DNA from 3 places in the Pseudoalteromonas sp. PAB 2.2 genome. Region 1 is predicted to be linked to each of the others. Evidence: predicted binding sites of a transcription regulator. Region 1 holds the regulator's gene; each other region holds the start of a gene.
The links. The regulator sigma-54, encoded in region 1, starts transcription at its own class of promoters, with help from an activator protein. The targets are predictions, from matches to a motif close to GTTGGCACGNNNNTNGNNT.
Positions count from the first base shown of each region.

Region 2: a site for sigma-54 is predicted at 5,623-5,641, ahead of BWD47_RS08890 (DUF1328 domain-containing protein). Genes of this name have one in related genera too.
Region 3: a site for sigma-54 is predicted at 2,916-2,934, ahead of BWD47_RS09240 (flagellar basal body rod protein FlgF). Genes of this name have one in related genera too.

Region 1 covers NZ_LYPI01000019.1:94,459-105,184, forward strand. Annotated here, with positions in the region: gene BWD47_RS16810 (YgiQ family radical SAM protein) at 1-1,836, shown strand, start outside; gene mgtE (magnesium transporter) at 1,877-3,235, opposite strand; gene BWD47_RS16820 (HPr family phosphocarrier protein) at 3,451-3,723, opposite strand; gene rapZ (RNase adapter RapZ) at 3,733-4,581, opposite strand; gene ptsN (PTS IIA-like nitrogen regulatory protein PtsN) at 4,582-5,034, opposite strand; gene hpf (ribosome hibernation promoting factor) at 5,038-5,325, opposite strand; gene BWD47_RS16840 (RNA polymerase factor sigma-54) at 5,352-6,848, opposite strand; gene lptB (LPS export ABC transporter ATP-binding protein) at 6,963-7,688, opposite strand; gene lptA (lipopolysaccharide transport periplasmic protein LptA) at 7,685-8,206, opposite strand; gene lptC (LPS export ABC transporter periplasmic protein LptC) at 8,196-8,750, opposite strand; gene kdsC (3-deoxy-manno-octulosonate-8-phosphatase KdsC) at 8,747-9,298, opposite strand; gene BWD47_RS16865 (KpsF/GutQ family sugar-phosphate isomerase) at 9,301-10,272, opposite strand; gene BWD47_RS16870 (calcium/sodium antiporter) at 10,276-10,726, opposite strand, start outside.
Region 2 covers NZ_LYPI01000010.1:82,996-93,721, reverse strand. Annotated here, with positions in the region: gene BWD47_RS08910 (peptidoglycan DD-metalloendopeptidase family protein) at 311-1,627, shown strand; gene BWD47_RS20125 (hypothetical protein) at 1,689-1,865, opposite strand; gene BWD47_RS08905 (sodium ion-translocating decarboxylase subunit beta) at 1,971-3,101, opposite strand; gene oadA (sodium-extruding oxaloacetate decarboxylase subunit alpha) at 3,112-4,890, opposite strand; gene BWD47_RS08895 (OadG family transporter subunit) at 4,906-5,154, opposite strand; gene BWD47_RS08890 (DUF1328 domain-containing protein) at 5,687-5,860, shown strand; gene BWD47_RS08885 (hypothetical protein) at 5,913-6,104, shown strand; gene BWD47_RS08880 (TonB-dependent receptor domain-containing protein) at 6,306-9,272, shown strand; gene BWD47_RS08875 (hypothetical protein) at 9,324-10,250, opposite strand; gene BWD47_RS08870 (YcxB family protein) at 10,551-10,726, shown strand, end outside.
Region 3 covers NZ_LYPI01000010.1:175,312-186,037, forward strand. Annotated here, with positions in the region: gene flgB (flagellar basal body rod protein FlgB) at 1-295, shown strand, start outside; gene flgC (flagellar basal body rod protein FlgC) at 298-729, shown strand; gene BWD47_RS09230 (flagellar hook assembly protein FlgD) at 743-1,426, shown strand; gene flgE (flagellar hook protein FlgE) at 1,477-2,820, shown strand; gene BWD47_RS09240 (flagellar basal body rod protein FlgF) at 2,969-3,733, shown strand; gene flgG (flagellar basal-body rod protein FlgG) at 3,755-4,543, shown strand; gene flgH (flagellar basal body L-ring protein FlgH) at 4,559-5,242, shown strand; gene BWD47_RS09255 (flagellar basal body P-ring protein FlgI) at 5,255-6,349, shown strand; gene flgJ (flagellar assembly peptidoglycan hydrolase FlgJ) at 6,475-7,431, shown strand; gene flgK (flagellar hook-associated protein FlgK) at 7,445-9,508, shown strand; gene flgL (flagellar hook-associated protein FlgL) at 9,511-10,726, shown strand, end outside.

The sequences.
Region 1 (10,726 bases):
GAAAAACGTATGCGTCATGACGATGCTTACACACCTGGTAATGTTGGGGGAAAGCGTCCTGACCGTGCAGTTGTTGTTTATAGTCAGCGTTGTCGTGAAGCGTATAAAGATGTGCCATTAGTGATTGGTGGTATTGAAGCGAGTTTACGCCGTATTGCGCATTATGATTACTGGCAAGAAAAAGTGCGCCGAAGCATATTGTTCGACGCCAAAGCTGATATTTTGATCTATGGTAATGCTGAGCGTCCATTGGTCGAGGTTGCTCATCGTATTGCAGCCGGTGAGAGTGTCGATTCAATTCAAGACATTCGTGGTACTGCGGTTATTCGTAAAGAGCCATTACCAGGGTGGCGCGGCAGTGATTCAACAGCCATCGATAAAATTGGCAAAATTGACCCGATCCCTAATCCGTATGGTGCGGATGATGTTGGCTGCAGTAAATCTGAATTTAAACAAGCCGGTATTGATTTAAGTGCTGAGGCGGCAAAGCCGATAACAATTCAGCCAGCGCGTCCTAAGCCTTGGGAAAAAACCTATGTTAAGTTGCCAGCTTATGAGCAAGTAAGTGTAAACAAGCCTTTGTATGCGCATGCATCGCGTATTTTACACCAAGAAACAAATCCCGGATGTGCACGTGCATTATTTCAGCGCCATGGCGATCGTTCTATTTGGGTCAATCCGCCGGCTTTTCCGCTTGAAACAGAAGAGATGGATGGCGTTTTTGGTTTGCCATATCAACGTATTCCACATCCAAGTTATGGTGATGAAAAAATTCCTGCTTACGAGATGATCAAAACGTCCGTGAATATCATGCGAGGCTGTTTTGGTGGGTGTTCATTTTGTTCGATTACTGAACATGAAGGACGTATTATCCAAAGTCGCTCAGAACAATCTATCATTGACGAAATTGAACAAATTCGTGACAAGGTGCCAGGGTTTACAGGGGTTATCTCTGACTTAGGCGGCCCAACAGCGAACATGTATAAATTACGTTGTAAGAGTAAAAAAGCAGAAAGTACATGCCGTCGTTTATCGTGTGTTTACCCTGATATTTGTAAACATATGGACACCGACCACACGCCGACGATTGAGTTATATAAAAAAGCACGTGATGTAAAAGGGATTAAAAAGATCTTAATTGCATCGGGTGTGCGTTACGATTTAGCCGTTGAAGACCCTCGCTATGTTAAAGAGCTGGTCACTCACCATGTTGGTGGTTACTTGAAAATCGCACCGGAACACACCGAAGATGGCCCGTTATCGAAAATGATGAAGCCAGGTATGGGCGCTTACGACAAGTTTAAAGAGTTGTTTGATAAATACTCGAAAGAGGCAGGTAAAAAGCAGTATTTGATCCCGTATTTCATCTCAGCTCACCCAGGCACCAAAGATGAAGACATGGTGAATATGGCGCTGTGGTTAAAATCGAATGACTTTAAGCTTGATCAAGTTCAGAACTTTTATCCTTCACCCATGGCGAATGCGACGACAATCTATCATACCGAGATGAACTCGTTGCGTAATATTAAAAATAACACGGAGCAAGTACCTGTTCCAAAAGGGGCACGTCAGCGTCGTCTGCATAAGGCAATTTTGCGTTACCATGATCCGGCTGGTTGGCCGATGATCCGTGAAGCTCTTAAAAAAATGGGTAAAGCGAATCTCATTGGTAAAGGCCCTCATTGTTTAGTTCCTGAGGAAGGGCGCAATGAAAAGGCTGCTAAAGGGAAAGGGCGCACAGGCCGAGCTGCACTAACCCGACACACAGGTTTTAGCCAATTTAAGAAGGCGAACACCAAACCGCGTGTTGGTAAAAATAAGCAACGAGCAACATAGATTATACAAAGCAAAACGGCCCACAAGGGCCGTTTTTAGTTTAAATAAGTAACCAAGTCGCAGTGCCTAAAAAGGCAAAAATACCCACTATATCTGTCACCGTCGTAAGCACTACGCTGCCTGCTAATGCAGGGTCAATTTTCATTCTCTTTAAAATAAGCGGAATACTGGCCCCTGCAATACCTGCTGCCACTAAGTTCATGAACATAGCAAAGGCAAGCACCGCACCGAGTTTAAAGTCCCACTGCCACAGCGCGACAACACCCGCGATTAAAATAGACCAAATTACCCCGTTTAGCGCGCCGATAGCGAGCTCTTTGAGTAATAAAAAGCGTTGGTTGGTTTGGTTTATATGGCCAACAGCAATACCACGAATAACAAGTGTAAGCGTTTGGCTGCCTGCTACGCCTCCCATTGAGGGAACAATACCATTTAGTACAGCAAGAATAGGTAAGATAGCTAATGTATTCTCGAAAAAACTAGCGACTATTGCAGCGAGTAAAGCGGTTAATAAGTTGACTCCTAGCCAAATAGAGCGGCGCTGCGAGCTTTTCAATACGGGAGCAAAAGTATCTTCTTCATCATCAAGACCCGCTAAGCTTAATAAGCTATGTTCGGCATCTTCACGGATAACGTCAACGATATCATCGATGGTAATACGCCCTAGTAAGTGCGCGTTATCATCTACAACGGGGGCTGAAATCCAGTTATGGCGTTCGAATAATTGTGCCACGTCGCTTTCATCCATCGATATTAAGATAGATTCACAGTCTTCATCCATCAGGTCGCGAACCACTTTATCTGAGGGATTGGTCAACAACGTCGTTAAAGATAATGCCCCTAAAAAGCAATTATGTTTATCAACGACGTATAAATCATCGGTGCCTTCAGGTAAATCGCCGCGTAAACGCAGATAGCGTAAAACAACATCTAGTGTGACGTCTGGGCGAATGGTTACCGTATCGCTGTTCATCAAGGCACCAGCTGAGCGCTCTTGATAAGACAGGGCTTGGGTGGCTCTTTCTCTATCTTGCGAGTCCATGGCGCCGACAACGTCTTGGTAGACTGTATCAGGTAGGCTACGAAGAACCTCACCTAAATCATCGTCGTCCATGTCTTCGGTTGCGGCAGCAATGTGCTCAGGTTCCATTTGGGCAATAATGCCTAAACGTACATCTTCTGAGAGCTCTTCTAATACGTCACCACGCACATCAGGGTCTACCAGCTGCCAAAGCATACGGCGAATTTTATGCGGAGATGATTCTAAAAGGAGTGCGGTATCACACGGTGCTGTTTTTGCTAACATGCCGCGCACTTGAACAAATTGACCACTATTGAGTGACTTGGTCACCTGTTTTAGTTGTTGTAGCGGGTAATCTTGTTCAAAGGCTTCTGGCATTGGCGTCCTTACAACTGAAAAAATAGCTTAAAATCTGACTCAGCAAATACAGCATAGTTGCTAAATTTAGTATTTGCAGGGATATCGCCGCACTGAGATAAATTTACTAAGAAAAATGTATTTTAGAGAAGCGAGCGATATAAAAGTAGGATATTTAACAGGAATTTTAAATACCCAATGCAAGTTTAACGTAAACAGTCAAGGCTTAGCAAATGCTATTCTTGTTCATGAAAGCGTTGTGCAATTAATTCGCCTATTGCATTGAGTGCTGCGTCAGCATCGGGGCCTTCACACACCACACGGACTTCTTTGCCTTGGCTGCTCTCGAGTAACATTAAGGCTAATACACTATCGCCTTCGGCTTCTTTATCGTCTTGGTAAAGGGTTATTTTAGCATCGAATTGCAGTGCAAGTTGTGCTAAAACCGTGGCTGCTCGTGCATGTAAACCTAGCTTATTTTGGATTAAAAAAGTGTCTTCAGCATGCATCGTCGTTGCCTATTGGGTATCTTGCTCGCGGTGGCGTATTTTCACGTTTGCGTGACTTTTCGAAAAGCTCTCACCAATGGTTTGCGCTAAGTAAACTGAGCGATGTTGTCCACCTGTGCAGCCAATCGCAATGGTTAAATAACTGCGATTATTTCGCTCTAGGTGAGGGAGCCATGTTTGTACAAAGGTTTGAATTTGCCATGTAAACTTTTGCACTATGCTGTGACTAGCAAGGTAATCTTTTACTGGTTGGTCTAAGCCTGTCAGTGGTTTTAGATCCGGTTCCCAGTGTGGATTCGGTAAAAAGCGAGCATCAAATACGTAATCAGCTTCTTTTGGAATACCGTGCTTAAAGCCAAACGACATAAAAGTAATAATGAGCTTTTTGTCTTTTTTACCCAGTATTTTTTCGCGAATAGATTCGGCAAGCTGATGCACGCTGAGATCGGTCGTATCAATCATAAAATCGGCACGGGTGATCAAAACATCCAGTAATACTTTTTCTTGTTTAATCGCTAAATCAAGCGGCAGCGAGTCAATCGATAATGGGTGTAAGCGGCGTGTTTCAGAGAATCGTTTGATCAGTGTTTGATCATCACTATCTAAATAAAACAACGTAGGTTTTGCAAAGCCCGGTAAATACTCAAGAATATCGTTAAATTCTTGCTGTTCTTTCGGCAGGTTACGCACATCGATACTTACAGCAATTTTGTCGTAATTATCTGACACACTGCGTACTAACGAAGGAAGCAGGTTTACAGGAATATTATCAACGCAGTAATAGCCTAAGTCTTCAAGTACTCGTAAAGCGACTGATTTACCTGAACCAGAGCGACCGCTGATAATAATTAATTCCATTTATGCCTCTGATGCAATGACTTTAAACAGATCACTATCTGTTTTAGCACTGCGTAGCTGTTTACAAAATTCTTTGTCTTTAAGTCTATCAGCAATTGTTGATAAGGTCTTTAGATGAAGCTGACAGTCACCATCTGGTACGATGAGTGCGACAAAAATATCCACTGGACGATTATCAATTGCATCAAAATTTATAGGTGACTCACTCACAATTACAAATGCGTGTGGCTGATCTGCACCGCTCATACGACCATGTGGAATCGCAATACCTCGGCCAATACCCGTGCTGCCCAATTTTTCTCTGTTCAATAGGGCATTGAGTATATCTTGCTGAGATAAATGAGGGAGCTGCTCATGAGCCAGTTCGCTGATAAATTCGAGAATTCTTTTTTTGCTATTAAAAAGGACCGCAGCTTTGCTGCAGTCCTGGTTAGTAAGTGAACTAAGTTTCATAATTTAGTGTCGAGCTAATTTCTCTTTGTGTTTAATTACTTGACGATCAAGTTTATCGATTAACGAGTCGATGGCTGCATACATATCTTGGTGTTCAGTAGAGGCAAATAACTCGCCTCCGTTTACATGTAAAGTTGCTTCTGCTTTTTGGCTTAGTTTTTCTACATCTAGAATGACATGAACATTATTAATGTGGTCAAAATGCCTTTCTAGTTTCGCAAACTTGGTGTTTACATAGTCTCTTAATGAATCTGTGATTTCTACATGACGACCAGTTAAATTTAGTTGCATAAGCATTTTCCTTCTATGTAAAACGTCTAAATCAGACTCTTACGCTGATTCGACGGAGGTATTGCTAGAGACTCTCGATATTTTGCTATTGTCCGTCTAGCTACTTTAATTCCTTGCTCAGCCAATATATCTGCAATTTTGCTATCACTCAATGGTTTAGCTGTGTTTTCTGCGGCGATTAGCTTTTTGATTAAAGCGCGAATTGCCGTAGATGAACACTCACCCCCATTTTCAGTGCTTACATGGCTGGAGAAGAAATATTTCAACTCAAAAATTCCCCGCGGGGTATGCATGTATTTTTGTGTTGTTACTCGCGAAATTGTTGATTCATGCATTTCGACCATTTCTGCGACATCATTTAATACCATGGGTTTCATGGCCTCAGGACCATGTTCAAAGAAAGCCTGTTGTTGTTGAACAATACAGTTAGTCACTTTTAATAACGTGTCATTACGGCTTTCTAAGCTTTTAATAAACCATTTTGCTTCTTGTAAATGAGAGCGAATAAATTGGCTATCACTGCTTGATTTTACAGAACGTGACATCGCCGCATAGTGGCTATTCACTCTGATTTTCGGCATGCAGTCTGGGTTTAGTTCAACTACCCAACGGCCTTTTATTTTTTTTACGGATACATCGGGTATCACGTATTCAGACTCTTCTCTAACAATGGTATCCGCAGGCTTTGGATTTAAGCTGTGGATCAATGTCATGACTTCTTTCAGCTCACTTTCTTTAAGCTTAGTCTTTTTCATCAAAGTGCGATAGTCACGACTCGCTAATAATTCAATATGTTCTGATAACACCATTTTAGTTTCAGCTAAATAGGGGGTGTCAGCATCGAATTGGCGTAATTGAATACACAAACATTCTTGTAAACTACGGGCGCCAATACCGACAGGATCGAATAATTGGATTCTTTTTAAGACAGCTTCGACTTCATCAAGTTCGATTTCTTCTTCATCGTTATTTTGATTGAAGCTTTCAACAATGTCTTCGCAGCTTACGGTTAAAATACCCGAATCATCAATTGCCTCAACAATCGCAACGGCAATCGCTTCGTCTGTTGGGCTGAATGGAGTCAGTTGTAACTGCCACATTAGGTATTCGTGGAGAGTTTCGGTTGATGCGCCTTGGTAAATTGATTCATCTTCAGGCATTGGACCTGAGGAACTTGATGGGGCAGCACTCATGTACTCATCCCACGTAACATCCATTGCTAAGTCGTCACTTACGGTGTCTTTGTTGAGGGCATCACTGCTTTCTTGCTCGTACTCGCTTGCAGCTTCGTCAGCCGACGCGCTTAGTTGGGTATCGTCAGATTCGGCTTTCTGCTCGTTCTTGCCAATACTCTCTTCTGCATAATCTGCTTCTTCAACTTCAAGCAAAGGGTTAGAGTCTAACGCTTCTTGAATTTCTTGCTGGAGATCCAATGTACTGAGCTGCAACAAACGGATAGCCTGTTGCAGTTGTGGAGTCATTGTAAGTTGCTGGCCCATGCGCAGCTGTAATGATTGCCTCATGTATCCCTAACAATCCTTTTTAGTCTTATCAAACAATAGCACGATGCCGTTAACTATTTATTTGATTTATTGTCATTGTTATAAGTCTAGCAGATGCTCTAGTCGGTGGCGTATTTAAAGCCTGAATTGCTCGCCTAGATACACATCGCGTACAGTTTGGTCGGCTAACACATGTTCAGGTGTACCTGATGCAATTAGCTCCCCATGAGAAACAATGTAGGCTTTTTCACAAACATCAAGGGTTTCTCTCACATTGTGGTCAGTAATTAATACACCAATACCACGATTTTTTAAGTGCTCAATAATTTTCTTTATATCTAACACTGAAATAGGATCAACACCAGCAAAAGGCTCATCGAGCAAAATAAATTTAGGGTCAGCGGCCAGTGCGCGTGCTATTTCAACACGACGGCGTTCACCCCCTGACAATGCCATACCTTGGCTGTCACGAATGTGTTGAATGCTAAATTCATCAAGTAAGCTGTTAAGTGTTTCTTCGCGGCCTTGTTTATTGAGATCTTTACGGGTCTCTAAAATGGCCATTAAGTTTTGATAAACGGTCAGTTTTCTAAAAATCGATGATTCTTGTGGCAAATAGCCAATACCTAAGCGAGCGCGGCTGTGCATTGGCAATAAGGTGATATCGTTATCATCAATGCTTATTTTACCTTTGTCACTGGGCACTAATCCCACAATCATGTAAAAGGTGGTTGTTTTACCTGCGCCATTTGGCCCAAGTAAACCGACAATGCTGCCAGCTTCTACCTCAAGGCCTACATTTTTTACAACTTGGCGACCCTTATAGCTTTTAGCTAATAGCTCTGCTTTTAGTGTGCTCATGGCTGGCCTTCATCGTTCTTTTTGTTATCAACAGGCACTAAAATAGTGTGTACACGATCGGTCGAGTTTTCATCTTTCTCGGCACTTATCAGTTGCTGTTCCATATCGTATGTAATGCTCTTGGCACTGACTTTTTGGCCTGCTTGAGTCACTTGTGCATTGCCAACGAGTGTTAATAAGCGTTTAGCAACATCGTAACGAACTTCTTCAGCACTGGCGCTCATAATAGTGCCGTCAGCTTGTTTTTCTTCAAAGTAAGCGGGCTTTCCTGTGGCAATAATTAATTCAACCGTGCCTTCAACTTCACCTGCATGTGCTTCGAGTCGATCCGCTGTAATACGACGGTTACCATGTATGATCTCGACATTATCTTCGAAGATACCAATGCCATTTTTTAGCTGACCTTCTTGGCGATCAGAGCTAATGCTGATTGGTGTGCCAGCCTGCTCAGCAGCTGCGCCAGAAAACGCAATCAATAAGCTTGGGATCAGGAGTAATTTCTTAAGTTTATTGGTCATAGTATATGGTTCGTGTATGGTTAGTTAACTCAACAATTTCGGCTTTTAAATCGGCTTTTAAACCTTTACCGGTAATTTTTAAATTCGGTCCTGTCAGCGTGACAGGTTGCTTAGAAAACATGGTCATTTTGTCAATGTCGATGTTAATGTTCTCAGCTTTAATATCTTCGATCATGCCATTATGGGTAAGGTTTTTAGCAACTACATCCCCTTCGAATACAAGCTGATCGTTTTCATATAACGTGGCTTCTTTGGCTTTTACTTGCCAAACTTGCTGATCACCGTAAATGGTGAAAATGGGTTGCTCAAAAAAGGTGAACCCGAGCTGTTGATACAGCTCCATTTTAGCAGCGGCCACTTTATGACTGATTTTACCTTGATCATCATAGGCTGTTTGCTTTAATGCGATTGCGGTATAATCAGGTGTAGCGATAATCTCGTCTTCACTGAGCACTGTGTTTGTCGGTTGATTAAAGTACGGATACCATAACCAAACCATGCTACAAACAAAAACAACACTTAGTAAAATACGGGCTATATTCATGCGCTCGTTCCATCGCTAGTTAGCGGTTTGCCATTTTCTAGCATTAATAAATCAGTTAGTTCACGCACAGCTCCAAAGCCACCAGGTAACAGGGTGGTGTAATGAGCCAGTTTTTTGATTAATGGATGAGCATCATTAACAGCAACGGCAAATCCGACTTTTTCCATAACCGGTAAGTCTGGACCATCGTCACCAATATAGGCAATTTGCTCATCTGTTAAGCTAAGTTTATCTTTTAACTCTTGATAAGCAATGAGCTTATTTTCTTGGCCCTGATAAATATGTTGTACCGTAAGGCTAGTCATTCGCTGCTGAACTATTTGTGAATGGCGTCCCGTGATAACGGCCACCTGAAAACCACTATTGATAAGGGCTTTAATGCCGAATCCATCTTTTGTATTGAAAGCTTTAAGCTCTTCGCCTTGATTGCCTAAATAAATACGGCCATCTGAAAAAACACCATCAATATCACAAATAAGCAGTTTTATTTTTTGAGCACGTTGACTCACGTCTGTGCTTACTGGTTGGTAAAGCTCAGCAAATGTCATGCTTAAAGTACTCCTGCTTTTAAAAGGTCTTGCATGTTAAGCGCGCCAATGGGGGTGTTGCTTTTGTCGATTACAATCAGACCATTAATACGTTTACGTTCCATAATATTAAGCGCTTCTGCGGCCAGCATATCAGCGTGTGCAGTTGTGCATGAGCGAGTCATTACTTGGCTAATTGCGGTGCTGTGAATATCAACCCGTTGCTCTAAAATACGTCGTAAATCACCATCAGTAAAAAGTCCCGATAGTGTGTTGTCATCACCAACAATTGCAGTCATACCGAGGCCTTTTGCCGACATTTCAATTAATGCATCTTTGATACTTTGCGATTCATTAACAATGGGAGTGGCCTCACCTGCGTGCATAACATCACTAAGACAAAGCAATAAACGTTTTCCTAAGCTTCCGCCTGGGTGAGAAAGTGCAAAATCGTCTGCTGTAAAGCCTCTTGCCTCAAGCAGTGCTACAGCCATTGCATCGCCCATGACTAGCGTTGCCGTTGTGCTGGCTGTTGGCGCAAGGCCCAGTGGGCACGCTTCTTTGCTTACTTTAATACACACATGTACGTCAGAAAGCGTGGCCATTGTTGAGTCTGGGTTGCCTGTTAGCGAAATCATTTTTGCGCCAATGCGCTTAATGACAGGAATAATACTGACAACTTCGCTCGTTTCCCCTGAATTTGAAATGCACATAACCACGTCATCACGGGTAATCATACCAAGGTCACCGTGGCTTGCTTCACCTGGGTGAACAAAAAATGCAGGTGTTCCTGTGCTGGCGAGTGTGGCAGCAATTTTATTACCTACGTGGCCTGACTTGCCCATGCCAATAACGATAATTCGCCCAGTACATTGGAACATTAATTGACAGGCATTATTGAAATGCTGGTCAATGTATTGATCAATTTCTTTTAATGCTTGCGCTTCAATTTCGAGTACGCGCTTGCCTTGCGCGATAAAGCTATGTTGCGTCATTGATTATCCTATTTGGCTGAAAATATAGCCTTGATATGCAATAAATGCGACTAACAAAAAGCCACCTTCAATTCTATTGATACGACGTGCACCTTTTAAGTTCAATGACATGGCAATTAACACAATGGTGGCCGCTATCATAATAAGTGCATCGCGGTTAGCGGCTGATGGGTCGATAACCGATGGATTAATAATACCTGCCAGTGGCAGTACAGCCAGCAAATTAAAAATATTTGAGCCAACAATGTTGCCCAGTGCTAAATCGTCTTCATTTTTTAAGACACCTGCAATACAGGCAGCAAGCTCAGGTAAACTGGTACCAATAGCAATAATTGTTAAACCAATAACCAGATCAGAAAGACCAAAATATTTGGCAATATCAACCGCCGAACCCACTAGAAAGTGTGAGCTAATTGGTAGCAAAATCATGCCGACCACAAGCCATAATACTGCC
Region 2 (10,726 bases), on a different contig from region 1:
TAGCGCCAGAAATACTGCACAAAAATAAAGCTAACTTAACCGTGTTAAGTAAAAGCCCCGAAGGCAGCGCGCGTGATTGTTCTTTATACCGCGTTATTGCATTTTAATGAAGGTACTTTAGTTAACTAATGCATAATTAGTTTAACTCTTGGCATCTGCTGCAAATTTAATCAAAAAAGTTTAACGCGCCTACTAATTCTAGCGTAAAATAGCGCCAGTTTAAATCTACAAAACTCTGGTATTTGCTCTATTTTAGGTATATCCTGCAATATTAGTAATTAATTTTCTTGACAGCAGAAAAAGGCACGTTATGGTTCACGTTGTGCACAAACTCCCCAAAAAACACAAACTGCTTATTCTCGGTTTGGTTTCTGCTATTGCTGGCTTAGCATTATTACCTTCGGAAAAAGCCACCGCATCAAAGGATAACAGTGCGAATGCACTTGAGATTGGCAAGCGCTACGAATTACAAGTTAAAGTTGACGATAACGAAAAACTGACTGAATTAAATTCTGAGCAAGCAGCAGCTAAACTTCCAGAATACGACCTTATCGACCATGAAGTTCGCAATGGCGATAATTTAGCACTTATTTTTAAACGTGCAGGTTTTTCAGCACAAACATTACACAAGCTAATCAATACAAATGCTGAAACGCGTAAACTGACAAAAATTCATCCAGGTGAAGTATTAAGCTTTGCAACCGCAGAAGATGGCTCATTAGCACAGCTTCGCTATGTTATCTCAAAAACAGATACCTTATACGTTACCTTAAACGAAGAAGGTAACTACGACACCTCTATCGATAGTAAAGAGATAGAAACGCTGAGTAAATCAGCCGGTGGAGAGATTAATAGCAGCTTTTGGACATCAGGTATTGCCGCAGGCCTTAGCGAACGTCAAATTATGAACTTTGCTGATATTTTTGGTTGGGATGTCGATTTTGCCAATGATATTCGTAATGGCGACCAATTCGGTTTAATTTACGAAGCACATTATGTTGATGGTGAATACATTGGCGACGGTAAAATTATTGCCGCAGAATTTATTAACCAAGGCGAGCGCTACACAGCAATTCGTCATACAGATGGTAACTTTTACACTCCTGAAGGCCGTAGCATGAAAAAAGCCTTCTTGCGTGCACCAGTTAACTTTAAATATATTAGCTCTAGCTTTAACCCACGCCGTTTACACCCTGTAACAAAGACAGTTAAGCCACACAACGGTATCGATTATGCCGCGCGCACTGGCACACCGGTTGTTTCAGCTGGTAATGGTAAAGTGCTTAAGGCAGGCTACAGTAAGTACAACGGTAACTATGTTTTTATTAGCCATGGCACTCAATACGTGACTAAGTACTTACACTTAAACAAAAAAATGGTTAAAACGGGTCAGAAAGTGAAGCAAGGCCAAAAAATTGGTACGGTCGGTGCTACTGGTCGTGTAACAGGCCCACACTTACATTATGAGTTTTTGGTAAATGGTGTACACCGTAACCCTAAAACGGTAAAACTACCTAAATCAGAACCCTTGCCTCGTGATGAGTTAGCCAAGTTTAAACCTATTGCAGATAACTTCTTAGCGCAATTACAGCGTAACCGTGAAATGCAATTAGCCTTAAACAAATAAGCTAATTAATAATGACAAAGCCGCTGCACGTTGTAGCGGCTTTTTTGTGCTTGGCCCTAAATTACCTTACGAGTAAATAAATAAGCTGAATAACCATTGAGATCATCACCAGAGGCCAAATGTACTTAGCGTATTTAGTTGCGCCATCAAGGCCCAGTTTTGAATGGTACTTTTCAAGTAACGGCACCAGAATAACCAAGGCAATAAACAAGCAAAGTAAGATAACAAATATATTCATGGTGGCTTCCTAATGTAGACGGTAATGTAACCAGTCTATAGGCAAAAAAAAGCGCAGTAAAATTACTGCGCCAGTCGGTTGGAAGTAAAATGTGTAATCGATTTATTAACCTACAATCGCTAACAAAATACCAGCTGCAACAGCACTGCCTAGTACCCCTGCAACATTTGGCCCCATTGCATGCATTAACAAGAAATTATGCGGGTTACTTTCAAGGCCTACTTTATTAACAACACGCGCAGCCATTGGAACGGCTGACACTCCAGCAGCCCCTACTAGCGGGTTAATAGGTGATTTAGAAATCTTATTGAGGCCTTTTGCCATAAAGACACCAGACGCTGTACCAATGGCAAAAGCCAATGCACCAAGTACTAAAATACCTATCGTTTCGACAGTTAAGAACTTATCGGCAGCCAGTTTTGAGCCAACAGCAAGACCTAAGAAAATAGTGGTAATGTTAATGATCTCGTTTTGCGCACTATTACTTAAACGGTCAACAACACCAGACTCTCGCATTAAATTACCTAAACAAAACATGCCAACAAGAGGGGTTGCCGCTGGTAAGAACAAAATAGTTAGGCTCAATACCATAAGCGGGAAAATAATCTTCTCAGTTTTCGACACAGCACGTAATTGTGGCATTTGAATTTGGCGCTCTTCAGGCGTTGTTAAAGCTCGCATGATGGGCGGTTGAATTATAGGAACCAATGCCATGTACGAATAAGCAGCTACTGCAATGGCACCTAATAAATCAGGAGCCAATTTCGACGCTAAAAATATTGCCGTTGGACCATCTGCACCACCGATAATAGCGATAGCGGATGCATCTTGCAGGGTAAACTCAAAACCTGGAATAAAGTTAAGTAAAATGGCACCAAATAAGGTTGCAAAAATACCAAACTGAGCAGCAGCCCCCAATAACAACATGCGAGGGTTTGCAATTAAAGCACTAAAATCTGTTAATGCACCCACCCCCATAAAGATCAACAGTGGAAAAACACCTGAGTCGATGCCAATGTGATAAACATAATATAAAAGCCCACCTGGGTCAGATAACCCAGCAACTGGAATGTTTGTCAAAATAGCGCCGAAGCCAATGGGTAAAAGCAGCAACGGCTCAAAATTACGTGCAATTGCCAAATACAGCAATAAACACCCTACGGCAATCATAATCAAAGCAGGAAAGGTAAAGTTTGCTATACCCGTTGCATGCCAAAGGTTTAAAAGACCATCCATCTTCTATCCCCTACGCTAACGAAATCATAGCATCGCCAGTGGTAACTGAGTCACCTTCGGCTACTAAGATTTCAGCGACAGTGCCTGTATGTGCAGCACGGACTTCGGTTTCCATTTTCATTGCTTCCATAATGATAACCACATCGCCTTGATTTACCGTTTGGCCCGGCTTTACCTTAATTTTAAAGATATTACCCGCCAATGGCGCATTGAGCGTTTCACCCGCTGACGCTGATGCCGATTGTGGAATTAATTCGCTGTCTTTAAGAGTAACTTCTTTAAGCTCACCACCTTGCGCTACTACGACATCGTAAACTTTCCCATCAACTTTTACGCTATACTGCTCAGCTTTAACGGCATTTTTGCCTGACGTAGGTTGTTTACTTTCAGTCTGGGCAGTTTCAGCTGTTGGAACTGCTTCAAATGCATCAGGGTTATGGCGGTTTTTAATAAACTTCAAGCCAATTTGCGGGAATAATGCATAAGTAAGCACATCATCAATTACTTCATCAGCAAGCTCTAAGCCTTGCTCTTTGGCTTCTTTTAAAAGCTCGGCTTCTAATTTCTCAAGTTCAGGCTCAAGTTTATCAGCAGGGCGACAAGTAATCGGTTCAGCACCATCAAGGACGCGTTCTTGCAGCTCTTTATTCATTGGCGCTGGTGTCGCACCATATTCACCTTTAAGTACACCGGCAGTTTCTTTAGTGATTGTTTTATAACGCTCACCAGTTAATACATTAAGTACCGCTTGTGTTCCTACTATTTGTGAGGTGGGTGTAACAAGCGGAATGAACCCTAAGTCTTCACGAACACGCGGGATCTCAAGTAATACTTGGTCTAATTTATCTGCTGCACCTTGCTCTTTAAGCTGGTTTTCCATGTTAGTTAACATGCCGCCAGGCACTTGTGCGAGTAAAATTCGACCATCAACCCCTTTTAAGCTGCCTTCAAATGCCGCATACTTTTTGCGAACATCACGGAAGTACGCAGCAATTTCTTCAAGTTGATTTAAATCGAGTTCAGTATCGCGCTCTGTGCCTTCAACAATTGACACAATTGTTTCAGTGGCACTGTGGCCATACGTCATACTCATTGACGATATTGCGGTATCAAGCATATCAATACCTGCATCAATTGCTTTTTGATATGTTGCAGTGCTAAGCCCTGTAGTCGCATGACATTGCATAGCAATCGGAATTGAAACTGTCTCTTTCAACCCTTTAATGAGTTGCTCACACTCATACGGTTTTAATAAACCCGCCATATCTTTAATACAAATAGAGTGACAACCAAGCTCTTCTAATTGTTTAGCAAGTTTTAACCACATATCAAGCGTATGAACAGGGCTTACCGTATACGAAATAGTCCCTTGCGCGTGCGCTCCCACTTTAACAGCCGCTTTAATCGCCGTTTCTAAGTTACGTACATCATTCATCGCATCGAAAATACGGAATACATCAACACCATTTTTATGGGCGCGTTCAACAAATTTTTCAACAACGTCATCAGCATAGTGGCGATAACCTAAAAGGTTTTGACCGCGTAATAACATTTGCTGTTTAGTGTTTGGCATTGCCGCCTTTAGCTCACGGATACGCTGCCAAGGGTCTTCACCTAAATAACGGATACAGGAGTCAAAAGTAGCTCCCCCCCATGATTCAATAGACCAATAACCTGCATGATCAAGCTTTTCGGCAATAGGCAGCATATCATCTAGGCGCATACGCGTTGCTAAGAGAGATTGATGCGCATCACGCAATACTAATTCGGTTAGTTTTAATTTAGCCATGTTCAAGCTGCTCCGTTATTGTTGTTTATTTCTAAATTGAGCGATAGCAGCGCTGATAGCTGCAATATGTGCCGGTGGTACCCCTTGCTGAGGCTGTAATTTTGCGGTTCGGACTGGAACTGAGCTCGCAGAGTTTTCAAATCGCCCCAACAATTTCGACATCAGCAGTACGGCTGAAATCAAAATACTGAGAAAGATAAATACACCCACCATACCCGTTAGCATTAAGCTGGCTGCGGTTGTAAGTAAGCCACCAATATCCATACTGCTCCCCTCGCTACTCAGAATAAAAAAACACTTAAATTGAATATTTATACACTCATAATAACAAACAAAACTTATTTTTAAAGCTTTATTGTCAATTGGTAAAACCAATTAATTACAGGGTAACACATCAAACAATTAATTAACACCAAGCCATTACGGCAATTAACTACCCAATATAGACGATAAAAATACTCAATATAGTCAAAAGTTATATGTAAAAATAGTTAACTGTGTAACGTAGCAGCGTAAAAATCAGCTAAAGCAAGGGGTTTGGTAACTTGTATGCCATACAGGTTAAATTGGTCTTACCAAGAAAACATACTCACAGGCGTCCACTTTCAGCATAGAAGTTGAAAAATTATCACTATGAATAAGTTACATGATCACTCGTAATAATTACCAAACGACACGCCACAAAAAAAACCGAAAAAAAACTAACAAATTGAAAAATAAGGACTTTAAAACTTTGGTATGGAACTCGCTTCAGTCTAATCAACCGAAACGAAATTAAATAACCAAGGAGAACATTATGTTACGCTGGACAGTTACTTTTTTAGTTATAGCGCTAATCGCTGCAGTGTTAGGTTTTGGCGGTATTGCAGGGGCCGCAGCAGGCATAGCTAAAATCATATTTTTTATATTCTTAGTTTTACTTGTTATTTCACTTATATCAGGTGCTCTTAGAGGCAATGTACCTAAGTAATAACAAACCAACAGCAATTTACTTTACTAATTTATTTACAAGGAATTTCATTATGAAAAATTCAACTTTAAAAGCAGCTACTATCGCCCTATTTTCAGCTTTATTTATTATGGGGTGTGAAGACAACACAGCAGAAGAAGCTGGTGAGCGCATTGATGAAGCAGTAACCGACGCTCAAAATGCAGTAGAAGATGCATGCGAAGAAGTTAAAGAAGGTGTAAAAGCAGAAGAAACTAACTGCTAAAAATAGAGACTTTACGAAAAAAAGCGGCTTTATAAGTCGCTTTTTTTCGTAAAGCATTGGTATTTTTGAAAAACATATACAAAATAACGAAGTATTTTTTTACTTTTACCTAATATGTATACTAAGCTGATATTGCTAAGAATGGACTATCAGCAGTATTCCATTGTTTTCTAGCCAACTATAATTTATTGGGAGATAACAATGTTAACCAGCAAACTATCTAATGCTATAAGATTAGCAATTAGTACAGGCTTCGTGTCATCAGTTTTACTGTATGCACCAACAAGTTCAGCCGAAGAAGAAACTGAAGCAAAAAAAGATCTCGAAGTGATATCAGTCACCGGTAGTCGGATTAGACAACCTGGTGCGGTCTCTGCAAGCCCTATTGTTTCAATTGGAGAAAAAGAACTAGGTTATCAACAAGAACCTGAAGTAGAGCAAATCCTTAGAACCCTTCCCTCTACAATCCCTGGAGACGGTAGTAACGTAAATAATGGCTCTGGCGGTGCAGCAACCATTAACTTAAGGGGCTTAGGTTCACAACGCTCTTTAGTGTTAATGAATGGTCGCCGGATGATTCCATACAACTATAATGGGTCTGTTGATAGCTCAACAATCCCCACAGCCCTCATTGAAAGAATTGACATTATTACCGGTGGTGCTTCTGCGGTATACGGCTCAGATGCGATTGCAGGTGCTGTGAATGTAGTCTTAAAAGATGACTTCCAAGGCGTTGATTTAGACTTTAAGCACTCTGAAACAGGTGATGGTGATGGCGATAAAGACAGCATAGCTCTGACAATCGGCTCTAATTTAGAAGATGATAAAGGCAATGTGGTTCTCTCTTTAGGCTGGAGCCAACGTGATCAAATCTTACTGGGTGACCGTCCGTTGGGCCTACTCGGTATAGAAACTAAAACAGGTGCTAACTACGAGCAATTCCTCAATGGTGAACCCCCAATTCCAGCACCAGCAGATTGTAGCGGTCCAAACTCTGTTGAAAGTGGCGGTTCAACAACTGCATTCCCTACAAGATTTGCGATTGTAGGTGCGGGTACAACAGGTTCTGGGCAATTTAGAAATGACGGAACATTGCAACCAGACACCTGTAGTGTATTTAACTTTAACCCTTATAACTTCTACCAAACACCTTCAGAGCGTTATTCTGCTACAGCCATTGCTAAATATAACTTAACTGATGAGCATAAAGTATATTCAAGCTTCAACTACACAAATACCAGTGTTGATACTCAGGTCGCACCATCTGGAACATTTGGTTCAAGCTTCAACTTACCGCTTGCTAATCCACTAATTGGTGACCAAGCTAGACAATTTATGATTGACGGAGCAACAGCAGCTCTGGCAGCTGGAAGCTTAGATGATAGCAACTGGCAAGACGTCAATGGCAATGGTATCGTTGATAGTGAAGACTATTTAAAAGTTCAACTTCGTCGTAGAACGTTAGAACTTGGCGCAAGAACAGAACGTTATGACAGTGCGCAATTCCAACTTGTAACTGGTGTGACAGGTTTCTTCCTTGATGACTGGGAATACGATGTTAGCTACCAATATGGTGAATCTAACAGAACCACAGTGCGTGGCGGCTATACTAACCTAACTAATATTCAAAATGCTCTTGATACAACAGATGGTGTCACTTGTAAAAATGGTGATTCTAGCTGTGTGCCAATCAATTTATTTGGTGGTTTCGGTACAATCACTGAAGAAATGGCAGGATACGCTCAAGCAATCGCCCTGCAACAGCAAAAATACAGCCAAGAAATTTTCACCGCAACGGTTAATGGCGCCATTAATTTTATCGAAATTCCAGGTGCAGGTGCGCCACTTTCGATGAGCTTTGGTTATGAAAATCGTCGCGAAAAAGGCCTTTTTGAACCGGATGAATGTTTAAAACTTGCCCCTGCAAGCTGCCAAGGGGGAGCCGGTGGTAACCAGCTACCGATTTCGGGTGGCTTTAAAGTTGATGAGGTATTTTTAGAAGGTTACCTACCTGTGTTAGATGGGTTACCTGGTGCTGAAACACTTGATGTTGAATTTGGTTTCCGCTGGGCAGACTATGACACTGTTGGTAGTAACGAAACTTGGAAGCTCGGTTTTAACTGGCGCCCTGTAAGTGATGTACTTGTTCGTGTAATGCAACAACAAGCAACACGTGCACCTAATGTTGGTGAGATTGCATCACCTGTAGTCACAGGCTTAGACAATGCACAACAAGATCCTTGCTCTGTCGCAAATGCCGCTAATATTGATGCAACGTTGAGACAACTTTGTATTTCAACTGGCATGACTGACGCGCAAGTAGGTAATGTACAAGATGTAATATCTGGTCAAGTGCAAGTTATCAGCGGGAGCGATCCTTTAAACCCACCTGGTGCTGAAGAAGCAGAAACATTTACTGCGGGTATTGTCTGGACGCCTGAGTTCAGTGCTGTTGAAAACTTTACAATTACACTCGATTACTACGATATTGATATTGATAATATTATTGGTAACTTCTCTGCTCAGGAAATTCTGGATGCATGTTATGTACTTGGCGATGCAAACGAGTGTGCAAAAATCAACCGCATTGGGGGTGATTTAACAATTGCTGGCGCGGGTATTGAGCAATTTACGACCAACTTAAAAAACCAACGCGCCGAGGGTGTAGAGCTTGGGTTTAATTTTGGTATTTTGCTTGATGATATGGGCGAATTGCAGTTCTCTGGTAATGTAAACAAATACCTAACTCAAGAATCACAAAGTTCCAGCACTGCCCGCATTATTGACTGTAAAGGGTATTTCAGCACAAGCTGTGATCCTGTTTCTGAATTACGCTGGGTACAACGTACTAGCTGGATTTGGGAAGACTTTACGGTTTCATTACAATGGCGCCATATAGATGGTGTTGATGTTGAGCCAATCGAAGCACCTAATGTTTTTGAAGAATTCAGAAGTATTGAAAGCTACGATTACTTCGATTTATTTGCCAGCTATCATGTTACCGAATACATGAATGTTACATTCGGTATTGATAACATGTTTGAAAAAGAGCCACCTGTAGTGGGCGGTGAAGCTGGTGATACAAGCTCAAACTCAGGTAACACATTCCCAAGTAACTATGACGTTTTAGGTCGTCAATTTAAAATGGGTGTGAAGTTAAAGTTTTAATAACTTAAAACCAGAGCGGCTTATAAAGCCGCTCTTTTTTTACTTAATTTTTTACTTACATTGAACAGTTAATACTTTCCCTGACGCCATACTGTTAATTTGCCAATTACCATCGACTAAACTCACCTTCGCTATATCACTTACTTCAAAGTCGCCGGGTACATTCAAACGGGTTAAATTATCAGCCAGTTGCTGCTGACAGTATGGGGGTGTATCACCATGCATTACCAACACCGGCTTATCAGTGCGCTTTGCAAAGTCATTGATTGCATCTCGATATACTTTAAAGGCGTCGCAGTCGCTTCGGCGTGAATCAGCGCATGGCTGCTTTTTAGTTGAACGATAGATATCGGCTTGAAAGCCAAACACATATGCTTTCGCACTCTGATTAACTAACGCCTGATTTAACCAATTTACATTAAGCTTGTCTCGTGTATCGGCCGCATCGAGTGCAACATGTTTATCAGTTTTTAGTATTTGAGAGCGGCCATTAAACGTACCAGGTATATGCAAAGTGCGAAACTCTATTCCGTCAAACTGCCAGCGAGCGTTTTCAAGCATATCGGCCTGCTGTGTAAAGCCCTCTAGCTGCTTCGCTTTTTTAACGTATGCTTCGTCATACATTAATCCTTTAACGTAGTTTAATCGCTCAAGTTCATCAAAACGGGGATTTAGCGTAGCACGGTCACAGTCGGTCCATTCATTGTCGCCAGGCGTGTAAATAAATGGCTGAGAAGAAAGAGAAGTAAGTAGTTTTTTATTGCTTGTTAAGAGTTCATTGGTACATGCAAGAGAGCCAGATTTCATATCACCTAAATGCATCAAAAAGCCATGAGGCGTAGTCGCAACAGCTTTTGCTAACTTGCCATTGGGCTTAGCAAGGTTAATTTCATCAATCGGTGTATAAGGCATGTCGGCAATAACTAAAAACGAGTTAGTGGTCACTGTAAGAGCTAAAGATAATGAGCTAAAGAGCATAATATTTTCGCCTAAAAACACATTTACTTAAACGCATTCACTTAAACTCTAGGCAGCTTAATTAAATAAGCTGTTTAGAGACAGGTAAAACGGGCAATAGCAAGGCGAAAAGCTTCATCATTACGTTGTTCTAGATAGAAACTTTTAACGCAGCTAGCGTCAGGTTTAATCCCTCTGAATGATTAAGTAATATTGCAGGTTGGTATAAGCTCTCATAATGACAACAAAATGAAAACCAACTACGGTAGTTTTTTTCTAAAAATGATAAACTTCATGTATCAAATAATGTGAGTACCATGAATGTCGCTAAGTATAACTTACACACTAGATAAACCTTATTACTATGAGTGCTTTGATGAGTCATTGCCCTACTCTTCACAGGCAAAACCAAAATATCCATTATTAGTATTGCTAATAAGCCTAGGGTTACTTGCCTTTTATATGCTTGAAAACCATTACCTTGGCAGCTTTATGTT
Region 3 (10,726 bases), on a different contig from region 1:
AGCGAAAGATGTCGATTTTGCATCCGCATTAAAAGCGGCAAAAAGCAACCAGCACGGCGGCAATAGCATGGTAAGAACGGATGAGAAACACCTTGCCGGTGGCAGCCGATTTGTTGGTAATTCAGAAATGTTTCGTACGCCAAATCAAGCAGATACAGGTGATGGTAACTCTGTTGATATACAAGTGGAACGAAACTTGTATGTACAAAACTCATTAGAGTATCAGGCAAGCCTGCAATTTATGAGTAGTAAAATTAAAGGCCTTAAAAAAGCCCTCGGTAGTCAAGGAGCTTAATCATGAGTTTATATAATGTTTTTGATATTTCGGGCACGGGTATGAGCGCACAAAATGTTCGCTTAAATACCACAGCAAGTAATATTTCGAATGCAAATACAATTAGCTCAAGCCAAGACCAGACATACCGAGCGCGCCATCCTGTGTTTGCTGCTGAACTTACAAAAGCGTCAGCATCGCAAAGTAATCCGCAGGGCTCTTCTGTTGGCGTTAAAGTATTAGGCATTGTAGAGAGCGATAAGCCGCTACAAATAGAATACAACCCGAATCACCCCAGCGCGGATGAAAATGGGTATATCTATAAACCAAATGTCAACGTTGTAGAAGAAATGGCTAATATGATTTCTGCCTCTCGCTCTTACCAAACAAATGTGCAAGTTGCTGATGCAGCTAAGCAAATGTTAAGTAAAACACTGTTGTTAGGACAACGGTAATCGAGGATAAGTTATGAGTAACGACATCAGCTCTGCATCATCATCCTATATGGATAGCTTGCGTTGGAATGAGACAAACACGCCAACAGCAAAAGAAGACAGTAACACACTGTCTCAAGAAGATTTCTTTTCGTTGTTAACGCAGCAGTTGTCGTTTCAAGATCCGAGCAATCCTGCTGATAACGATCAAATGATTGCGCAAATGACGAACTTTACCATGGCAGAAGGTATTTCAAATTTAAACACAAAATTTGAGTCACTCACTGCATCCATGACATCAAATTCGGCATTACAAGCGTCAACGTTAGTGGGTAAGCAAGCGTTGCTTGAGTCAGAGACTATTGACTTTGATGGCGAAAATTTAGCTAAAGGTTCCGTTGTGGCAGAAACAGCTGTTGAATCTCTTACGTTAAGAATCACTGATTCGACGGGACAATTAGTTCGCACGATTGATTTAGGATCGAAATCTGCCGGTGCTCACCGTTTCGAGTGGGATGGTAAAGATGGTGAGGGCAATGTTCTTCCTGAAGGCGAATACAATATTAGCGCTGAAGGCTTCGTAAATGGAGACTACAGCAGCATGCCTCTGGCAACCTTTAAGAACATTGAAAGTGTCAATATTAATGGCAGCAGCGGCATTATCGTAAATACAAAAGAGGGTGCGGTTAGGCTAACTGATATAGCTGAAATCGCATAATTAAAAAGGTTTGGGTTAGCTTAGGCTAAGAGATAGGTTAGAGGTGAGTTATGAGCTTCAATATTGCATTAACAGGTTTAGCAGCCGCACAAAAAGATTTAGACGTAACGGCAAATAATATTGCCAACGTAAACACAACGGGCTTTAAAGAGTCGCGTGCTGAGTTTGCTGATGTGTACGCATCGTCAGTATTTAGTTCTGGTAAAACAAAAAACGGCGACGGTGTTAAAACAGCAACGGTTGCACAACAGTTTCACCAAGGGTCGTTATCATTCACAAATAACTCACTTGATTTAGCAATCACAGGGGAAGGTTATTTTGCGATGAGTGATGACATCGCATCACAAGACTTTACATATACGCGTGCGGGTGCATTTAAATTAAATGCAGATAACTTTGTTGTTGATGCCAATGGTAACTACCTGCAAGGTTTCCCTGTTGACCCATCAACGGGTAATACGACATCGGTAAGTTTAAGTACTACTTCACCGATTCAAATTCCAGATGCTTCAGGTTCGCCTCGTCATACGAGTAATATCTACAGCTCAATGAATTTAGACGCACGTGTCGATACGCCAACAACGACAACCTTTGATCCAACTGATAGCACGAGCTATAACTCGTCTACTTCAACAACTGTTTATGACTCATTAGGTGAGCCGCATGTTGTGCAGTTATTTTTTGTAAAGCAAGACCCTACAGCAACGCCAAATACGTGGGAAGTGTACGCCACAATGGATGGTCAAGCGTTTGATGCTTCAGGTGCTGCAACGGGCACAGGTGCACACACGCCAATTGATACACTTGAGTTCACGGCGGCGGGTTTACCGAACGTAACCGCTCCAGAAACCACATTTGATGACATTATTTTGCCTTCAGATGCTTCGACAGGTTTATCGACACTACTTGGTAATGGCGCACAGTTCCCGAATGAAATCACGGTTAATTGGCGTGATGAAGCAGGCACCGCTAATAAAGTGCCTACGCAATACGCCAGTAACTTTGAAGTAAAAGCACTTGAGCAAGATGGTGCGACAGTCGGTCGTTTAGCGGGCATTGATATTGGTGCAGATGGAAAAGTAGTTGCTTCATACAGCAATGGCGATACTTCATTCTTAGGCCAAGTTGCTATGGTGCGCTTTTCAAACTCTCAAGGCTTACAACAAGCGGGTGATACTTCTTGGAAGAAAAGCTTAACCTCGGGTGAGCCTATTGCGGGTGAGCCAAACTCAGGCACATTGGGTTCAATTAACTCATCAGCACTTGAGCAATCAAACGTTAATTTAACGAATGAACTGGTTGACCTTATCAGCGCACAGCGTAATTTCCAGGCGAATTCACGTGCCTTAGAAGTTAACTCAACATTACAACAAAATATCTTACAGATCCGTTAATTTTAGCGGCTCTAAGCTTAATCCGACACGAAAGGCTGCCCCCTCTATTGGCAGCCTTTTTTATTTTCCTTTGCTTATTTCCGCGTCAATTTTACTTTGGCACTTTTATTGCATTTCATAGTTATCGTATTTTTAGTGAGTCAATGTTATGGACAAAATGGTCTACATTGCCATGTCTGGTGCAAAGCAAAGCTTGCGTGGCCTTGAATTAAAGGCAAACAACTTAGCAAATGCAAACACCACTGGCTTTAAAGCTGATTTTGCACAAGCACGCTCAATGCAAGCATTTGGCGAAGGCTTGCCATCGCGTGTATTCGCAATGCAAGAGCGCCCAGGTTCTAACATGGAGTCGGGTGGTTTTGTTGAAACAGGCCGAGAACTTGATATTGCCATGAGTGATCGGGGTTGGTTAAGCGTACAAGATGCATCGGGCAATGAAGCCTATACCAAAACAGGCACGCTGAATATTACTCCCGATGGCGCATTGATGACCAGTCATGGTCGTCAAGTTATTGGCGAAGGTGGCCCCATTATTTTGCCTTTACCAATCGAGAAGATTGAATTTAGTTCTGATGGGTCAATTCAGGTGCGTCCACAAGGGGCACCTGCAAACTTTTTAGAAGTGGTTGATCGTTTAAAGGTAATCGAAGCCGATAACAATCAACTAGAAAAAGGCAATGATGGCTTATTTAGGCCAAAGCCAGACATGTTGGTAAATGACTTATGTGGTTTTTGCGATATTTCAACTAATGTAAAAGTGCTTTCGGGCACCCTTGAAATGTCGAACGTGAACCCCGTACACGAAATGGTCGATATGATCAGCAATCAACGCCAATTTGAATTACAAGTTAAATTGATGAAAACAGCGGAAGAGCTTGATGAACGTCAAGATCAGCTGTTACGCATTGTTTAAGATGACTGAGAGGGTAGAGTTATGAATCCTGCATTGTGGATCAGTAAAACCGGGCTTGACGCCCAACAAACCGATATTTCGGTGATCTCAAATAATCTCGCGAATGCCAGCACGGTCGGTTACAAAAAAAGCCGCGCCGTATTTGAAGATTTACTGTATCAAAATATTAATCAGCCAGGTGGTCGTTCCTCACAAGACACTGAAATGCCATCAGGTTTGATGTTAGGCGCGGGTGCGAAAGTGGTTGCTAACCAAAAGAACTTTTCACAAGGTAACATGCTTACCACTGAAAATTCATTGGATTGGATGATTTCAGGACCGGGCTTTTTTGAGGTCTTACTCCCAGATGGCAATATCGCTTATTCGCGTAATGGTCAATTTACCACCGATGAAGATGGCCGCATTGTTACCGCGGGAGCCGGTTTTCCTGTGCAACCAGAGATGAATGTGCCAGACGATGCACAATCAATTACGGTATCACAAGATGGTGAAGTGTCGGTGCGTATCTCAGGCCAAGCTGACAATGTTGTTATTGGTCAGCTAACTATCAGTGATTTCATCAATCCATCTGGCCTTGAGCCTATGGGTCAAAACCTTTACACCGAAACGGCTGTAAGTGGGGCTCCTGTGCAAGGTAATCCCGGTATTGATGGTTTAGGAACTGTTGTACAAGGTTCACTTGAAACTTCAAATGTGAATGTAACAGAAGAGCTCGTTAACCTCATTGAAACACAGCGAATTTATGAAATGAATTCAAAAGTGATTTCGGCTGTTGATGAAATGCTTAGTTACATTAACCAACAGTTATAATGGGTAGGAGGCAGCATGCGTAACATTATCTTAGTCACATCAACAGCGTTATTGCTCGGTGGTTGTATGGCAACACAAAATAACCATGTGGTTCAGGATGACCCTTACTATGCGCCAATGTACCCAGAGCCTGCAGCAGAGCAAATGGTACCCACTGGTTCATTATTTGATAGTTATTTATCAAATGACCTGTATTCAGATAAAAAAGCGTTGCGGGCAGGCGATATCATCACGGTTAAACTGCAAGAATCGACTCAGGCAACCAAAGCGGCGAAAACCGAAACCGATAAAGAAACCGACGCAAGCCTTGACCCAGTCATTGGTTTAGGCGGCAATCCTGTGAATATAGGTGGTGATAGTATCCAATTTGGCATTGGTTCAGATTCATCATTTAAAGGTGATTCTAAATCGAATCAATCGAACAGCTTATTTGGTGATATTTCAGTTAATGTTATGCGAGTTTTGCCGAACGGTAACTTAGTGATCCGTGGCGAAAAGTGGCTTACTTTAAATACCGGTGAAGAGTTTATTCGTCTTGAAGGTTTAGTGCGTCCCCAAGATGTGACAGCAGATAATACGGTGACTTCAAACCGAGTTGCGAATGCGCGCATTCAATACTCAGGTAAAGGTCAACTTCAAGAAGCGCAAAGTGCGGGTTGGTTAACTCGCTTCTTTAGCAGTTCTATTTTCCCATTTTAGAGGATACAAATCATGAATGGGTTTAAATACATTATTGCTCTTTGCTTAATTAGCGTACAGTTTTCTGTTCAGGCTGAGCGAGTTAAAGATGTGTCTATGGTTGAGGGTGTACGCTCAAATCAATTAGTCGGTTATGGTTTAGTGGTGGGTTTACCTGGCACGGGCGAGCAAAGTCGTTTTACAGAGCAGAGCTTTAAAGCGATGTTAAATAGCTTCGGTATCACGCTTCCTGCGAACTTAAAACCAAAGATTAAAAATGTTGCAGCCGTTGCTGTACATGCCGAGTTACCCGCGTTTAGAAAACCAGGTCAAACCATTGATATTACCGTGTCTTCAATTGGCAGTGCAGGAAGCTTACGCGGTGGTACGTTATTACAAACCTTTTTGAAAGGGGTTGATGGTAATACGTATGCCATTGCACAGGGCAGTTTGGTCGTGGGTGGTCTAGGCGCAGAAGGTGCTGATGGCAGCCGAGTGATTATTAACACTCCCACCGTTGGCCGAATTCCGAATGGGGCAACGGTTGAGCGCGCTGTTAAAAGCCCGTTTATGCAAGGTGACTACATCACCTTTAATTTGAATCGTCCAGATTTCACAACGGCAAAGCGCCTAGAGCAAACTATTAATGATTTAGTTGGGCCAAACAGTGCTCAAGCAATTGATGCAGCGTCTGTACGTGTCATTGCACCGCGCGATGCATCGCAGCGCGTATCGTATTTATCAACGCTTGAAAACTTAGAGTTCACACCGGCTGATACTGCGGCAAAAATTATTGTCAATTCACGTACGGGCACCATTGTTATTGGTAAAAACGTAAAATTACAGCCAGCTGCAATTACCCACGGTGGATTAACCGTGACCATTGCTGAGCAGCAAAACGTATCGCAGCCGAATGCACTGAGCGAAGGCGAGACGGTGGTGACAAACCAAAGTATTATCGATGTTAATGAAGATGACTCTCGCGCTTTTGTGTTTAATCCTGGTATTAGCCTTGATGATTTAGTGAGAGCGATAAACGAAGTTGGTGCCGCCCCTGGTGACTTAATGGCTATCCTTGAAGCGTTGAAAGAGGCGGGAGCCATAAACGGGCAACTTGTTATTATATAATCAATTAAAAACGCGCTGAGCTCAGCGCGTTTTTTCATTTTTACCTTCCCTCAATCTGATAAATCCTCTTTTGGCGTAATTATTGCATTTGATTATGCATTATTAATTATTGTGTCAAAAAGCTGATGGATACGAATCATCTCGACAAGCAAAACTTTTTTGATTTAGGCAACTTAGACTCATTGCGTCAAAGTGCTCTAAAAAGTGATGCCTCTAGCGATGCGTCAAAAGAGGCGCTGAAAAAAGCGGCGGCACAATTTGAATCTATCTTTACGCAAATGCTGCTTAAAAGCATGCGTAAGGCTAATGAAGCATTTGAAGACAAAGACAGTCCGTTTAACTCGAGTGGCGTAAAATTCTTTGAAGAAATGCATGATCAACAGCTTTCTGTTGAGTTGTCTTCTAACGGCTCACTGGGTTTGGCTGATCTTATTGTGCAGCAGCTATCGCCCGACGGTAAGAAATTTACTCCTGGTTCCGTGTTAAGAACAACCGCAGAGTTTGATAGCGATAAGCGTGTTCGCGGTAATCAAGAAGCTAAGCCAGAAACACACCCAATGGCTGAAGTTGCCACTGATGAGCAATCAGAAAACCGCTTTGAAGATGCTGAGTCATTCATTAGCTCTGTTTGGGAGCACGCAAAAAATGCGGCTGAAAAAATTGGTTTAAACCCTGCTGTGATGGTTGCTCAAGCTGCGCTTGAGACAGGGTGGGGTAAGCATATTATTAGTAAAGCGGATGGCACCAGTAGTAATAACCTTTTTAACATTAAATCTGATAAGAGCTGGCAAGGTGACAAAGCAAGTAAAGTTACGCTTGAGTTTGAGCAAGGTGTGCCTGTTAAAAAGCATGCAAGCTTCCGTTCTTATCAGTCAATTAAAGACAGTGTGAATGATTTTGTTGATTTCTTAAATGAAAACCCACGTTATCAAGACGCATTAAAAAACACCGCAGAACCTGCAGCCTTTTTAGATTCGTTACAAAAAGCAGGTTATGCAACAGATCCAAATTATGCCAACAAAATTAAGCAGGTATTGAAGCGTGTTGAGCTTCAAAGCGTCGCTGCTTCATTGGTACGTTAAGGAGTAAGTCCTCATGTCATTCAGCTTATATGACATAGCAAATTCAGGTGTAAGAGCGAATTCTGAGCTTTTACAAACGACCAGTAAAAACATAGCCAATGTAAATACAGCGGGTTATGTTCGTGAGCGCACTGAGTTCAGCACCATGATCGACAACCAAGTTGGTCGGGGTGAAACGTATCGTTTACTCAATGAGTTTGCTCAAAAACAGCTAAATCGTGACACGTCAAATAAAGCATTTTTTGATCAGTTTGTAACAGAAGCAAGCCGAGTCGATAGCTTGTTTTCTGAAGAGTCGAATAGCTTATCAACCAGCATTAACTCGTTTTTTAATAATGTTCAAGAAAGCTTAAATCAGCCTTCATCGACGGTGGCGCGTTCGCTGGTTATGACAGATGCACAAAACCTGATTGATCAAATGGACAGGCTTTCAAGCATCGTGGTTGACCAGCAGACTGTTGTGAACGAGCAATTAGAAATTTTCTCGGACGAAGCAAATAACTTAATCCAAAGTATTAGCGAATTGAACTCTAAAATTGCCGCGGTGCATGGCACTGATCGTGAATCAGCGTCTAGCGGACTGTACAACGAGCGCGACAAAGCAATTCGTGACTTATCAGAACTCATTGATGTAGAAACTCTCAACGGTAATAACGGTGAGAAACAAGTCTATTTGGGATCTGGTCAAGCATTAGTGATGGAAAGCGGTACCTTTAACCTGTTTTCATTTACTGGCGATCCCGATCCCAGCTTCAAAGAGCTACATTTAGATGTTAATGGTGGCAAAGCCGTGCCGCTTGAGGTTGATGTAAGTAAACTTAAAGGCAAAATAGGCGGCTTACTGTCATTTCGTGATGACATTTTAGTGCCAGCCCAGAATCAATTAGGCCAAATGGGCTTAGCCCTTGCTGATGCCTTTAATCAGCAAAACCATTTAGGTATGGATGCCGATGGAAATTTAGGCGGTGATATATTTAAAATCCCCACGGTTGATGCATTTGCTTATCAAGCAAACACGGGCAACGGCAGTATTACTGCAAGCGTTGAAGCTGGTAAAGGCAATGAATTGCCAGCAAGTGATTTTATTGTAAAGTACAGTGGCACTAATGAAGTTGAAATTTACCCTGTTGATAATAAAGGCGAGACGATTAAGGATGCCAACGGCGATGAAATTTTTACTACAGCAGTCGTTGACCCAGCAACAGGTAAGGTTAATTCACAAAATAACCCAAATTTAGATTTATTCGGATTAGAGTTAACACTGGATATGTCTTCTTTACCTGATATTGATGATCAATTTATGGTCAAACTCAATTCTCAAGCATCAACAAGTTTAGAGCTTGCAACAAATCGCCCAGAAGATATAGCGCTTGCTTCACCTATTCGTACTGCAAACGATATTAATAATACAGGTACTGCCAGTATTTCAGCTGGTACGGTGTCTGATGTATCAAATTTTACAGATACCCCATCGTTACAATTACCAACAGGGTCTTTAACTTTAACAAAAAGCGCTGAAAACCCCGATATGTACACCTTAAGTGATGGTACGAATACGACAGCTCCATTTGCAATTGATTCTTCTGGTAAAAATGTTATTCACCAAGCTGAAACAGCGGGCGTGTTAGATGACATAACAACACTCACTGCGGAGCAAGTTGGCTTCGATTTTGATATTGAGGGGACGCCAGCTTTAGGTGATTCATTTACAATAGAGGCCAATGAAGATGGCTTTGATGATAACCGTAATGGGCAGTTTGTAGCTGATATTCAAAACTCAAATATAGTTAGACAAAATGTAGTCGGTAACGCTAGTAATAATCATCTAACCTTAAACAAAGCATATACTAGTTTAGTGTCGGATATTGGCGTTGTGACTAATCAGGCACAGACTAATGGTGCAGCATTTACTGCGCTCGCAGAGCAGTCTGAAGCGTGGTACGAATCTCTGTCAGGTGTAAACCTCGATGAAGAAGCGGCGAATCTATTGCGTTTCCAACAATCGTATGCGGCGTCTGCACAAGTGCTTGCGACTGCCCGTTCAGTTTTTGATACCTTATTAAGTGCGGCGAGGTAACTATGCGTTTATCTAATAATTTAATGTATCAGGGTAGTATTAATAAAATACTTGATGGACAACAAGGTGTGGCAAATGCCCAAGAGCGTGTAACAACGGGTAAAAAGTATTTATCGACCTCTGAAAGCCCGTCTGCTTATTCACAAGCAGCATTATATACGAATAAGATCCAAACAAATGAGCAATATACTAAAAATATTAATCAGTTGAATAATCGCTTAAATACTGAAGAAGTTGTATTAAAAGGTATTACAGATGCAATTCAAAAAGCGCAAACACTGACTATTCAGGCTGGTAATGGTGCGCTCAATACTAACGATAAAGCATCAATAGGCAAAGAGCTAGAAGAGCTACAGCAAACAATACTTAGTCTTATGAATACGCGCTCTGAAGATGGAAAATATATATTTTCAGGGTATCAAGATAGTATTCAGCCCTATCAATTTGATACCAGTTCAGGTGAGTTTGTTTATAATGGGGATCAGGGGCAGCATAGTATTTCAATTGCAGAGGGAGTCTCCATCAAGTCAAGTGATAACGGTTTTAATACTTTTGAAATGGTCAATGCTCGCTTAAATGTCGAGTCGAATATTGCTACAACAACGGGGGCTATTACTGCATCTGTGTTTGTTGATTCACAAGCTGAGTTTGATGCTTACCATAAAGCAAATTATAACTTTGCTCCTTCGGCAAGTACCACTGCAAATACATATACGGTAAGGTTAACAGCAGGCACTACAGCTGGTGATCCTGATGAATATGAAATCTTACGTGATGGTGCTGCGCTTACACCTGCCCAAACTGGTACGGTTTCTGAAAATGGTCAAATAAACTTTGCTGGGTTGAATATCGAATATTCAGGAGCTGCGCCTGGGGATATTAATTTTACTTTAGAGAAACCTCGCAAAGAAAATGTTCTAAATACTTTGGAGTCGCTTATTCAAGGATTAAATGATTCAACTTTGGATAATCGTGAGTATCAGCAAATGCTGTCAGACGCAACTACTCAACTAAGCAATGCAAATGAGCAGGTAGTATTTACTCAATCAAGTTTAGGTGGCCGAATGAATGCAGTGAGTGCCATTAGTGCCTCAAATAAAGCATCTGATATACAAAATCAAGCAAGCCGAGCAAACCTTGTAGAAGTTGATATGGCAGAAGCTGTTAGCGAGCTCACCAAACAAGAAACTGCATTGCAAGCATCACAAGCAACATTTG